3 regions of the Aminobacter sp. LjRoot7 genome follow, and region 2 is predicted to be linked to each of the others. Evidence: riboswitches for the same ligand, from Rfam matches in the RefSeq annotation. Region 2 holds a riboswitch; each other region holds the start of a gene.
The links. A riboswitch is a leader RNA that binds a small molecule or an ion and turns the genes downstream of it on or off. The one in region 2 is predicted to bind cobalamin.
Positions count from the first base shown of each region.

Region 1: linked by a shared signal. The riboswitch ahead of ACSQ3E_RS00805 (CbtB domain-containing protein) and the one ahead of ACSQ3E_RS25470 (TonB-dependent receptor domain-containing protein) in region 2 are both predicted to bind cobalamin.
Region 3: linked by a shared signal. The riboswitch ahead of ACSQ3E_RS00990 (DUF1636 family protein) and the one ahead of ACSQ3E_RS25470 (TonB-dependent receptor domain-containing protein) in region 2 are both predicted to bind cobalamin.

Region 1 covers NZ_CAXUPX020000001.1:161,211-164,464, reverse strand. The annotation lists gene ACSQ3E_RS00815 (DUF1624 domain-containing protein) at 1-607, opposite strand, end outside; gene ACSQ3E_RS00810 (gamma-glutamylcyclotransferase) at 729-1,418, shown strand; cobalamin riboswitch at 1,486-1,682, shown strand; gene ACSQ3E_RS00805 (CbtB domain-containing protein) at 1,718-1,894, shown strand; gene ACSQ3E_RS00800 (CbtA family protein) at 1,911-2,699, shown strand; gene cobU (bifunctional adenosylcobinamide kinase/adenosylcobinamide-phosphate guanylyltransferase) at 2,692-3,201, shown strand; gene cobO (cob(I)yrinic acid a,c-diamide adenosyltransferase) at 3,201-3,254, shown strand, end outside.
Region 2 covers NZ_CAXUPX020000011.1:115,574-118,827, reverse strand. The annotation lists gene ACSQ3E_RS25475 (alpha/beta hydrolase) at 51-878, shown strand; cobalamin riboswitch at 1,081-1,282, shown strand; gene ACSQ3E_RS25470 (TonB-dependent receptor domain-containing protein) at 1,462-3,254, shown strand, end outside.
Region 3 covers NZ_CAXUPX020000001.1:198,476-201,729, forward strand. The annotation lists gene ACSQ3E_RS00985 (winged helix-turn-helix domain-containing protein) at 1-1,120, shown strand, start outside; cobalamin riboswitch at 1,116-1,318, shown strand; gene ACSQ3E_RS00990 (DUF1636 family protein) at 1,356-1,790, shown strand; gene cobW (cobalamin biosynthesis protein CobW) at 1,787-2,824, shown strand; gene cobN (cobaltochelatase subunit CobN) at 2,839-3,254, shown strand, end outside.

The DNA of each region.
Region 1 (3,254 bases), on a different contig from region 2:
CCCTGAGCGCCAGCCCGGCGACACCGATGCCAGCCAGCACCGCGCCGAAGAAGGGGAACAGCGGGACGAAATCGTTGGAGCGCGGGTTGGCGGTGGAAAGGCCGATCCAGACCAAAGCAGGGTGATTGAACGCTTCGGAGCGCAGGTACTGGGGGGCGATGACGACAAGGGCGGCGGCGACCAGCGTCAACACCGGCGGAACGCGCAGGAAGGCGAGGCCAAGCACGCTTGCGAGCGCGATATGATGCAGGATGCCGAAGAAGATGAAGGTGTCGGGCGTGGCGAACCAGGTGGCGACGGTGATCACCAGTGCCGCCGCCGCCACCATGGCGAGCCGCCTGAAATAGCCGGGCCAGCGGATGCCCTTGGCATGTGCCAGCACCAGGCTGACACCGACGAGGAACAGGAAGCTCGAGGCGATGCAGCGGGCGAACAGCTTCCAGTTGCCATAGGCGGTCATGCCAGGGTCGGCATAACCGAAGAATTCGAGGTCCCAGGCGAAGTGGTAGATCGCCATGGCGATCAGGGCTACGCCGCGGGCGATGTCGATGACCGATACGCGCCGAGAAGGTGCTTTGATCTGGTCGGGGTTCGGTTGCATCGTCATGTTGTTCGCTTCTGCGTTTTCGGGTGTTGCAGCGCCCATGCAGCACTATCATGGTTGAAGCGGGGCGGAAGAGAGCAGAACTGTCTGTCGTGCACAGGGTTAAGCAATTGATGGGGCGGGCATGAGCGGACGAAAGATGGCGCTGACCGAAGAGCTGGTGGCGCGTTGCCATCGCGAGGTTGCCGACACAGGCCCTGACCCCGATGCGATGCATCTCGACGACGCCGACTATGAGGTGATGATCGACGAGACGCTTGCCGCGCATCCCGGCAATGGACCCCTTTGGCTGTTTGCCTATGGCTCGCTGATCTGGAAGCCCGAGGTGGAACATACCGACGAAAGGGTGGCGCTGGCGCGCGGCTGGCACCGTTCGTTCTGCATCAACATGACCCGCTGGCGCGCCACAAAGGCTGAGCCCGGACTGATGATGGGCATGGATCGCGGCGGCCAGTGCAAGGGCGTGGCGCTCAGGCTGACGGACGGCGACCGCCGCGAGCAGCTGGACAAGCTGTTTCGCCGCGAGATGACGCTGAAGCCGTCGACCTACAAGCCGCGCTGGCTGAACCTTACCACTGACGAAGGCCCGTTGACCGCGCTCGCCTTCGTCATCAACCGCAAAGGCCACGCCTATGCCGGCGCGCTGGGTGAGGACGCGGTGGCGGAGCGGCTGGCGACGACATGCGGCCATTGGGGTTCGGCTGCGGACTACCTCTATAATGTGGTCAGCAATCTCGAGCAGCGGGCGATCCACGACCGGCATCTGTGGCGGCTTCAGCATCTGGTGGCCGAGCGAATCGTGGCTCGCGGATGATCGCCGGAACGCCGCTTTCGAGCGCGGCGGCGTCGGAATTTGGTTTGCCGCCCAAGCCATTTGTTTCTATAGTTGCGGCGTCGTCGGTTCCGTTACGGAATCAAGAGGGAATGCGGTAAGGGCCATTTGAAGGTCCGAAGCCGTGGCTGCCCCCGCAACTGTATGCGGTTAGCTCTCCCCAAATGCCACTGAAGCTTGCTTCGGGAAGGCGGGGAAGGGTGCCGATCCGCAAGCCAGGAGACCTGCCGGCGACAGGCACTTATCTCTGTGCCCTCGGGTGGAGGGCGAAAGGACTTATGATGAACACTGTTTCTGCTCTCGGCACCGACGTCTCTTCGCAGTCGCGTAGCATGCAGCTGGCGCTTGCCGCGCTGCTCGGCCTTTTCGTTGTTGGCTTCCTCGGGTTCTCGCATATGGACGTGGTGCACAATGCTGCCCACGACTATCGCCACTCGATGGCTTTCCCCTGCCACTAACCAAGGCGATCCAACAATGTCCATCTTCAGAAACGTCGTGTTCATCGCGGCGATCAGCGGGCTATTGGCCGGCGTGGTCCTTGCCGCACTCCAGACCTATGCAACCGTCCCGCTGATCCTCAAGGCGGAGACCTATGAGAACGCCGGCGGCGGCCATGAGCATGCCGCGGCACCAGTTGCCGGCACTGAGGCGACCGCCCCTGCGGCCGGAACCGAAGCCGCTGCACCGGCGGCACAGGCTGCGGCTCCCGCCGAAGAAGAAGCCGAAGCCTGGGCTCCGGCCGACGGCGCCGAGCGTTTTGCCTATTCGGCTCTCGCCAACATCGTCAGCGGCATTGCTTTCGGCCTGATCCTGGTCGCCGTTTCCGAGTTTGCCGGTGGCATCGCCAACTGGCGCCAGGGTGTGTTCTGGGGTTTCGCCGGCTTTGCCGTGTTCACCCTGGCTCCCGGTCTTGGCCTGCCGCCGGAACTGCCGGCGATGCCGGCCGCCGATCTTGGCGCACGCCAGATCTGGTGGACGCTGACTGTCGTCGCAACCGCGGCTGGCCTCGCGCTGATCGCCTTCAAGCAGTCGCTGCCGCTGGCGATCCTCGGCGTCGCGCTGATCGTTGCGCCGCATATCGTTGGTGCGCCGCAGCCGGAAAGCCATGAATCGCCGATCCCGGCAGACCTGCACCACAGCTTCGTCGTCGCCGTCACCATCACCAACCTGGTGTTCTGGGTCGTGCTGGGCGCGGTGGCGGGCTACGTGCGCAATCGCTTCATGAGCGAGCCGGCACCGTCGCTGAACGGCCGCCTTGCCTGAGAAGCTGACCTTCCTGCTCGGCGGTGCGCGCTCCGGCAAGAGCGCGCAAGCCGAGCGGCTCATCACCCAATCTCCTGCGCCGTGGACGTACATCGCCACGGCGCAGGCTTATGACGACGAGATGCGCGAGCGCATTTCGATCCATCGCGGCCGCCGAGGCGAGGGCTGGCGGACGCTCGACGCGCCGCTGGATCTGGTGGGCGCACTTGCCAGCCTGCCTGATGGCGGGCCTGTTTTGGTCGACTGCCTGACGCTTTGGCTTACCAATCATATGCTGGCCGATCATGACGTCGAGGCCGAATGTGCGGCGCTCGTCGGGGCGCTGTCGCGGCCGCGTGGGCCTTGGTTCGTGGTCTCCAACGAGGTCGGGCTCGGCATCGTGCCCGACAATGCGCTGGCCCGCCGTTTTCGCGACGATGCGGGCAGGCTCAATCAGAAGGTCGCGGCCGTGGCCGACGAGGTGCTGTTTCTTGTCGCCGGCCTGCCGATGAAGGTGAAATGATGAAGACGATCGACGAGCAGGAAGCCGAACGCCACAAGGCCAAGATGGCCAAG
Region 2 (3,254 bases):
GCTGGCCATTGCTATGCGCCTGAATTGCGCCACCTTGGAGGGATGCCCGCATGCTCGAACGCCGTATCGCCGATTGGGACAACGCCTACACCAATGGCGCCAACATCGCCGGTGGCGACCGTTGGCCTGCTGCGTGGGTGGAGCCGGCGCAGTCGTTTCGCGAGGCCCAGACGGCGGCCGGTAGGGCGCAGCTCGACATCGTCTATGGCGACAAGCCGCGCAACCGGTTCGATCTGTTCCTGCCTGAAGGCAAGCCGAAGGGCTTGGCGGTGTTCGTGCACGGCGGTTACTGGATGGCGCTCGACAAGAGCTACTGGTCGCATCTCGCCAAGGGCTCCATCGACAGCGGCTACGCGGTAGCGATGCCGTCCTACACCTTGTGCCCAGAAGTCAGGATCGGCGAAATCGTACGCGAGGTAGGTGCTGCGATCGGCCAGGCAGCCGCGTTGGTCGACGGCCCGATCATGCTGACCGGCCATTCCGCCGGCGGACACCTGGTGTCGCGGATGGTCGCGGCTGCTTCGCCGCTTGCGCCCGAAGTCCAGTCTCGCATCCGCCATGTGGTCTCACTCTCGGGCGTCCATGACCTCAGGCCGCTGGTCAACACCGGCATGAACAAGACGCTTCACATCGACGAGGCCGAGGCGCTGGCCGAAAGCCCGGCGCTGCTGCGGCCAGTGGACAACGTCCGCATCACCTGCTGGGTCGGCGGCGGCGAGCGCGCCGAGTTCCTGCGCCAGAACGCATTGCTCGCCAATATCTGGACCGGGCTTGGTGCGGCGACGGCGACCGTGGTCGAACCCGACCGGCATCATTTCAGTGTCATCGACGGGCTCGCCGACAAGGATCATGCGCTGACAAGGACCTTGCTCGGCTAAAGCATGAGCCGATGATACCGACGCGGCCAACGATCATGTCGTTGGCCGGTGCGCAACCATCGTCGAGGCAATCTAGTTTGACTGCCCTAGGTCATCTTCCGCCATTCTGACGGCAATCTGCAGAAGTCCTATCTAATTGAAAATAAATATATTTTACGACCTATCGCATGATCGCGATTGACAAGCATCGGCATCCCTGAGTAGCGTCCACCTCGGAATCGGTTCCGCCGAGAGGCGGATGAAAAGGGAACACGGTGAGGCCGAAGGCCAAATCCGCGACTGCCCCCGCAACTGTAACCGTTGAGCCTCTTCCATCATGCCACTGAACGCATTCGCGCGTTCGGGAAGGCGGAAAAAGGCTGTGACACGGAAGTCAGGAGACCTGCCCGTTCCAGTCACCCATGCTTGTCCACGGGGTGTGGTCAGGCGCGGTCGCTCGTGGCGGTGACATCGAAAGTGTTGCCGCATGCGGAAGGCCGTCGGGTCAATCTTGTCCCAAAGTCTGCCTGCCGACCTGTCTTGCCTGCGGTTTGGAAACCGGGTGCGATCCTTGTCGCGCCCACCAAACCATTTGGGGGCAGAAATGCAGAAACTGACTTTAGCCGCGAGCGCCATGGCGCTGGCAATTCCAACATCCTCCCACGCGCAGCAGCTGCCCGCGACCGGGGACGTGACCGTGCTGCCGCGCCTCGTCGTCACCACGCCGTTGCGCCGCGAGACTGCGCTTGTGCGATCGACATCGTCGGTTACCGTCATCGACGAGCGGGAACTCGCCAAGTCGTCGGCGCCCGACCTGCCGTCGCTGCTCAAGCGCTACGCCGGCGTTTCGATCATCGGCTATGGCGGCCAGGGGTCGGCCTCGAACGTGTATCTGCGCGGAATGTCGGCCGGGCAGACGCTGGTGCTCGTCAACGGCATCCGAACGGCTTCCGCTACCAGCGGCACGAGCTCGATCTTCAATATCCCGCTGTCAACGATCGAGCGCATCGAGATCGCCAAGGGGCCGCACTCGGCCCAATACGGCGCCGATGCAATCGGCGGCGTCATCAACATCATCACCAAACAGGGCGGCCAATGCGCCGACGGCCGCGATGCCTGCGGCAGCGTCACGACTGGCGTCACGTATCCCTGGGGCGGATCTGTGTCAGGCGATCTGCGCGGCCGCACTGCTGATGGTATCGACTACTCCGTCGGCGGCAGTATCCTTGGCACGCGCGGCTACGACTTCACCACACCGCTGGCTTGGGGACATGAACCCGATGACGACGGGTTCCTCCAGGGCTCGCTCAACTTCGCTGCCGCCAAGGAATATGGCTGGGGCAGGCTCTATGCCGACGGCCTGTTCTCGCGCGGCCGCAGCCAGTACGACGCCTCTGCCCCCTCCGCCAATGAAGTCGACACCGACACCTTCGCCGGCAAGATCGGTGCGCGGCTGAAGCATTCCGACAGCTGGAACTCGACCGTCGAGCTTTCCAGCAGCCTCGACTATTCGACCAATTTCCGCGACGGCGTCGTCGGCAGCAACGAGTTCGACACCAAACGCTACGGCATCTTCGCTTCGACGGAAAAGTCCTTCGAAACACGTGAAGCAAGGCATGTCCTGATCGGCGGTGCCGAGGCTTATCGCGAACAGGTGGATTCGACTGTCAACTTCGGCGTCAATTCGCGCGATCTTGCAGCGGTGTTCGGCCAGTATTCGCTCGAATATGGCGCGCTGACGATCGACAGCGGCCTGCGCTACGACCACAACGAACAGTTTGGAGGCGCCACCACCTACAACATCGGTGCCAGCTACGAGATCGTTCCCGAGCTAGTGGCGCGCGCCTCGTACGGCACCGGATTCCGCGCGCCGACCTTCAACGATCTCTATTACCCCAACTACTCCAACCCGAACCTGAAGCCGGAAAAGTCGCGGTCCTATGAGATCGGCATCAACTGGCGGCCGAGCGACGGGACCGTTCTCGACGTCGCCTTCTACCAGACCTGGCTGACCGACGCGATCGCCTCCAACCCGCCGACCTACCTGCCGTTCAATGTCGCACGCGCCAAGGTGACTGGTGTCGAGGCCAGCCTGTCGCACGAGTTCAACGACCGCTGGAGCGGCAAGGTTTCGATCGACTACCGCTCGCCGAAGAACCAGGACAATGGCCGCTACATCCCCTATCGCGACCGCTTCAAGGCTGCGGCCGAGGTGAGCTTTACTGCCACAGACAGCCTCGACCTTACCGCCAAGCTGCTCTACGGCGCGGCGCGCTACGCAAATGCTGCCAACACCGTCAAGCTGCCGGAATATGTGACGGTGGATTTCGCCGCCAACTACACTTTCGACGAGCGGTCGAGCCTGAAGTTTTCGGTCGAGAACCTGTTCGACGAACA
Region 3 (3,254 bases), on a different contig from region 2:
CGTGCTCGACCGCACCGGCCTGCTCCAGATCGACTCGGTCAGCGCGGTCGTGCGCGCCCATTACATGCCGCTCTATTCGCGACTCGGCCCCTACCCCATGGCCCTGCTTGACGATGCCATGGCCCCGAAGAAGCGCATGCTGTTCGAATACTGGGCGCATGAAGCGTCGCTGCTGCCACTGGAGACCTTTCCGCTGTTGCGCTGGCGCATGGCGCGGGCAGAGGACGGCATGTATGGCGGGCTTGCCAAGTTCGGCCGTGCGAACAGGCCCTATATAGAAGAGATCTTTCGCCAGGTGGTCGACCGCGGTCCGATCGCCGCTTCCGACATCGAAGGCTCGAAGGGCTCCGGCGGCTGGTGGGGCTGGAGCCAGGAAAAGCATGCCTTCGAGTGGCTGTTCTGGGCCGGCCGCATCACCACCCATTCGCGCCGCGGCTTCGAACGCCTCTACGACCTGCCAGAGCGCGTGCTCCCGGCCGACATCTACGACCGGCCTGTCCCACAAGCTGAGGACGCGCATCGCGAACTGCTGCGAATCTCCGCCCGCGCCCACGGCGTCGCCACCGGCATCTGCCTGCGCGACTATTTCCGCCTGTCGCCCGCCGACATGAAGGGCCGGCTCGAAGAGCTGGTCGAACTGGGTGAACTGATTCCCGTCCGTGTCGAAGGCTGGGACCGGCAGGCCTATCTCCACGCCGATGCCCGCATTCCGCGCAAGATCCATGCACGCGCCCTGCTTGCGCCCTTCGATCCGCTCGTCTTCGAGCGCACCCGTGCCGAGCAATTGTTCGACTTCCGGTACCGCATCGAAATCTACACCCCGGCGGAGAGGCGCCAGTACGGCTACTACGTCCTTCCCTTCCTTCTGGGCGAGCGCATCGTCGCCCGCATCGACCTGAAGGCCGACCGTCCGGCGGGTATCCTGCGCGTCCACGCCGCCTATGCAGAGCCCTGTGCTCCGCCGGAAACCGCAGCCGAACTTTACGAAGAACTCCAGCAAATGCGCGGCTGGCTCGGCCTCGAGCGCATCGAGGTGACGCCCGCCGGCGACCTTGGACCCGGCCTGAGCGACATTGCGGGTCGCTCCGCCTCGTTGACTCCACCCCTCGCGAAAGCCTAAATCGCCCACAGACGGTCCTTCGCCCGCAACGGCGAAGGCTAAGAGGGAATGCGGTGCGCGCCGGTGGCGTCAAATCCGCGGCTGTCCCCGCAACTGTGAGCGAAGAGCCAAGCTCGAAGACCACTGGGATTTTCCCGGGAAGGCGAGCGAAGGCGACGATCCGCAAGCCAGGAGACCTGCCGTCGCAGACATTGATCCGATCGCCTGGCGGGTGCCCCGGGCAAGGAGCCTGGATTTGGACTTCGACGACAACCTTCCGGTCGCATCAGCCGACGCATCCTGCGATGCAGCCGACGCGCGCTCATGCGACGTGACCATTCTCGTCTGCTCTTCTTGCCGCGACGAAACCGGCTCGGACGCCCATCCCCGCGCCGGCGCCCAGCTTGCCGAACACGCCCGCCTCGCCGCCAATGGCGAGATCGCCGTGCGCAGCGTCGAGTGCCTGGGCAACTGCAAGCGCCGCCTCAGCGCAGCACTGATCCGCGACGGCGCGTGGAGCTACGTCTTCGGCGATCTCAACACCAATTCGGGCGACGATCTCGTCGCCGGCGCAAAACTCTTCGCCACCTCGACCGACGGCCTGATCCCCTGGCGCGGTCGTCCCGACAGCCTCAAGCGCGGGCTTATCGCGCGCATCCCACCACTTGCTCTCATCAAGGAAGACACATGACCGCCTCCGTCGAACGCGTTCCCTGCACCGTCGTCACCGGCTTTCTCGGCGCCGGCAAGACCACTCTGCTGCGCAACATCCTTGAGAACTCCAAGGGCAAGCGCCTCGCAATCATCGTCAACGAGTTCGGCGATGTCGGCATCGACGGCGAGATTCTCAAGGGCTGCGGCGTCGATGCCTGCCCGGAGGAAAACATCGTCGAGCTGGCCAATGGCTGCATTTGCTGCACCGTCGCCGACGACTTTGTCCCGGCCCTCGACCAGATCCTGTCGCTTACGCCAAGGGTTGACCACATCCTGATCGAAACTTCGGGCCTGGCGCTGCCCAAGCCGCTGGTCCAAGCCTTCCAGTGGCCGACGGTCAAGAGCCGCGTGACGGTCGACGGCGTCATCGCCGTTGTCGATGGCCCCGCGCTGGCCGCAGGCAAGGTCGCCTCCGACATGGAAGCGCTTGCCGCCCAGCGCAGCGCAGACGATTCGCTTGACCACGACGACCCGGTCGAAGAAGTGTTCGAGGATCAGGTCGCCTGCGCCGACCTCATCATCCTGTCCAAGAGCGACCTGCTCGACGAAGCCGGTCACGCCCGCGCCACCGCCATCGTTCGCGAGCACCTGGCACGCGCCGTCAAGATCGTGCCGTCGGCGCATGGCAAGGTCGATCCGTCGGTTCTGCTCGGCCTCGGCCTCGCCGTCGAGGACGACATCGAAAACCGCAAGACCCATCACGACGGCGCCTTCGACCACGAGCACGACGACTTCGACACCTTCGTCATCGAAATCCCGTCGATCGCCAACCCCGACGAACTGGCGAAGCGCGTCGCCACCGCCGCCGAAGAAGAAAACGTGTTGCGTGTAAAGGGCTTCGTCGACGTCGGCGGCAAGCCGATGCGCCTGCTCGTCCAGGCTGTCGGTCCGCGCGTCAACCACTACTACGACCGTGCCTGGGCCGCCGGGGACGACCGACGCTCGCGCCTGGTCGTTATCGGCCTCAAGGGCCTCGACCGCCCGGCCATCGAGCGTATCCTGGTCGGCTGAACCGGACAGGTTGGATGCACATCCTCACCACCACCTCCGCCTCGCTCGATGACCTGATCGAGCCTGTCGACCTCAGGCAGAAGCCTGCGGATGTGGTGGCGCTGTCCTTCACCGACAGCGATCTGGCCGGCCTCGCCAGCGCCTGGAAGGCGGATGCCGAAAACCTGCCGTCGATGCGGCTCGCCAGCCTGCGCGACCTCCGCCATCCGATGTCGGTCGATCTCTGGATCGACAGCGTCGCCTGCCACGCCAAGGTCATCCTCGTCCGCATTCTCGGCGGCCACGACTGGTGGCGCTACGGCTGCGACCAGCTTGCCGCGATGGCGCGCGAAAAAGGCATCGCGCTGGCGCTCTTGCCGGGCGAAAGCCACGACGAGGATCTCAGGCTGATCGAGGCCTCGACCCTGCCGCGCACCGAACTCGACGCCCT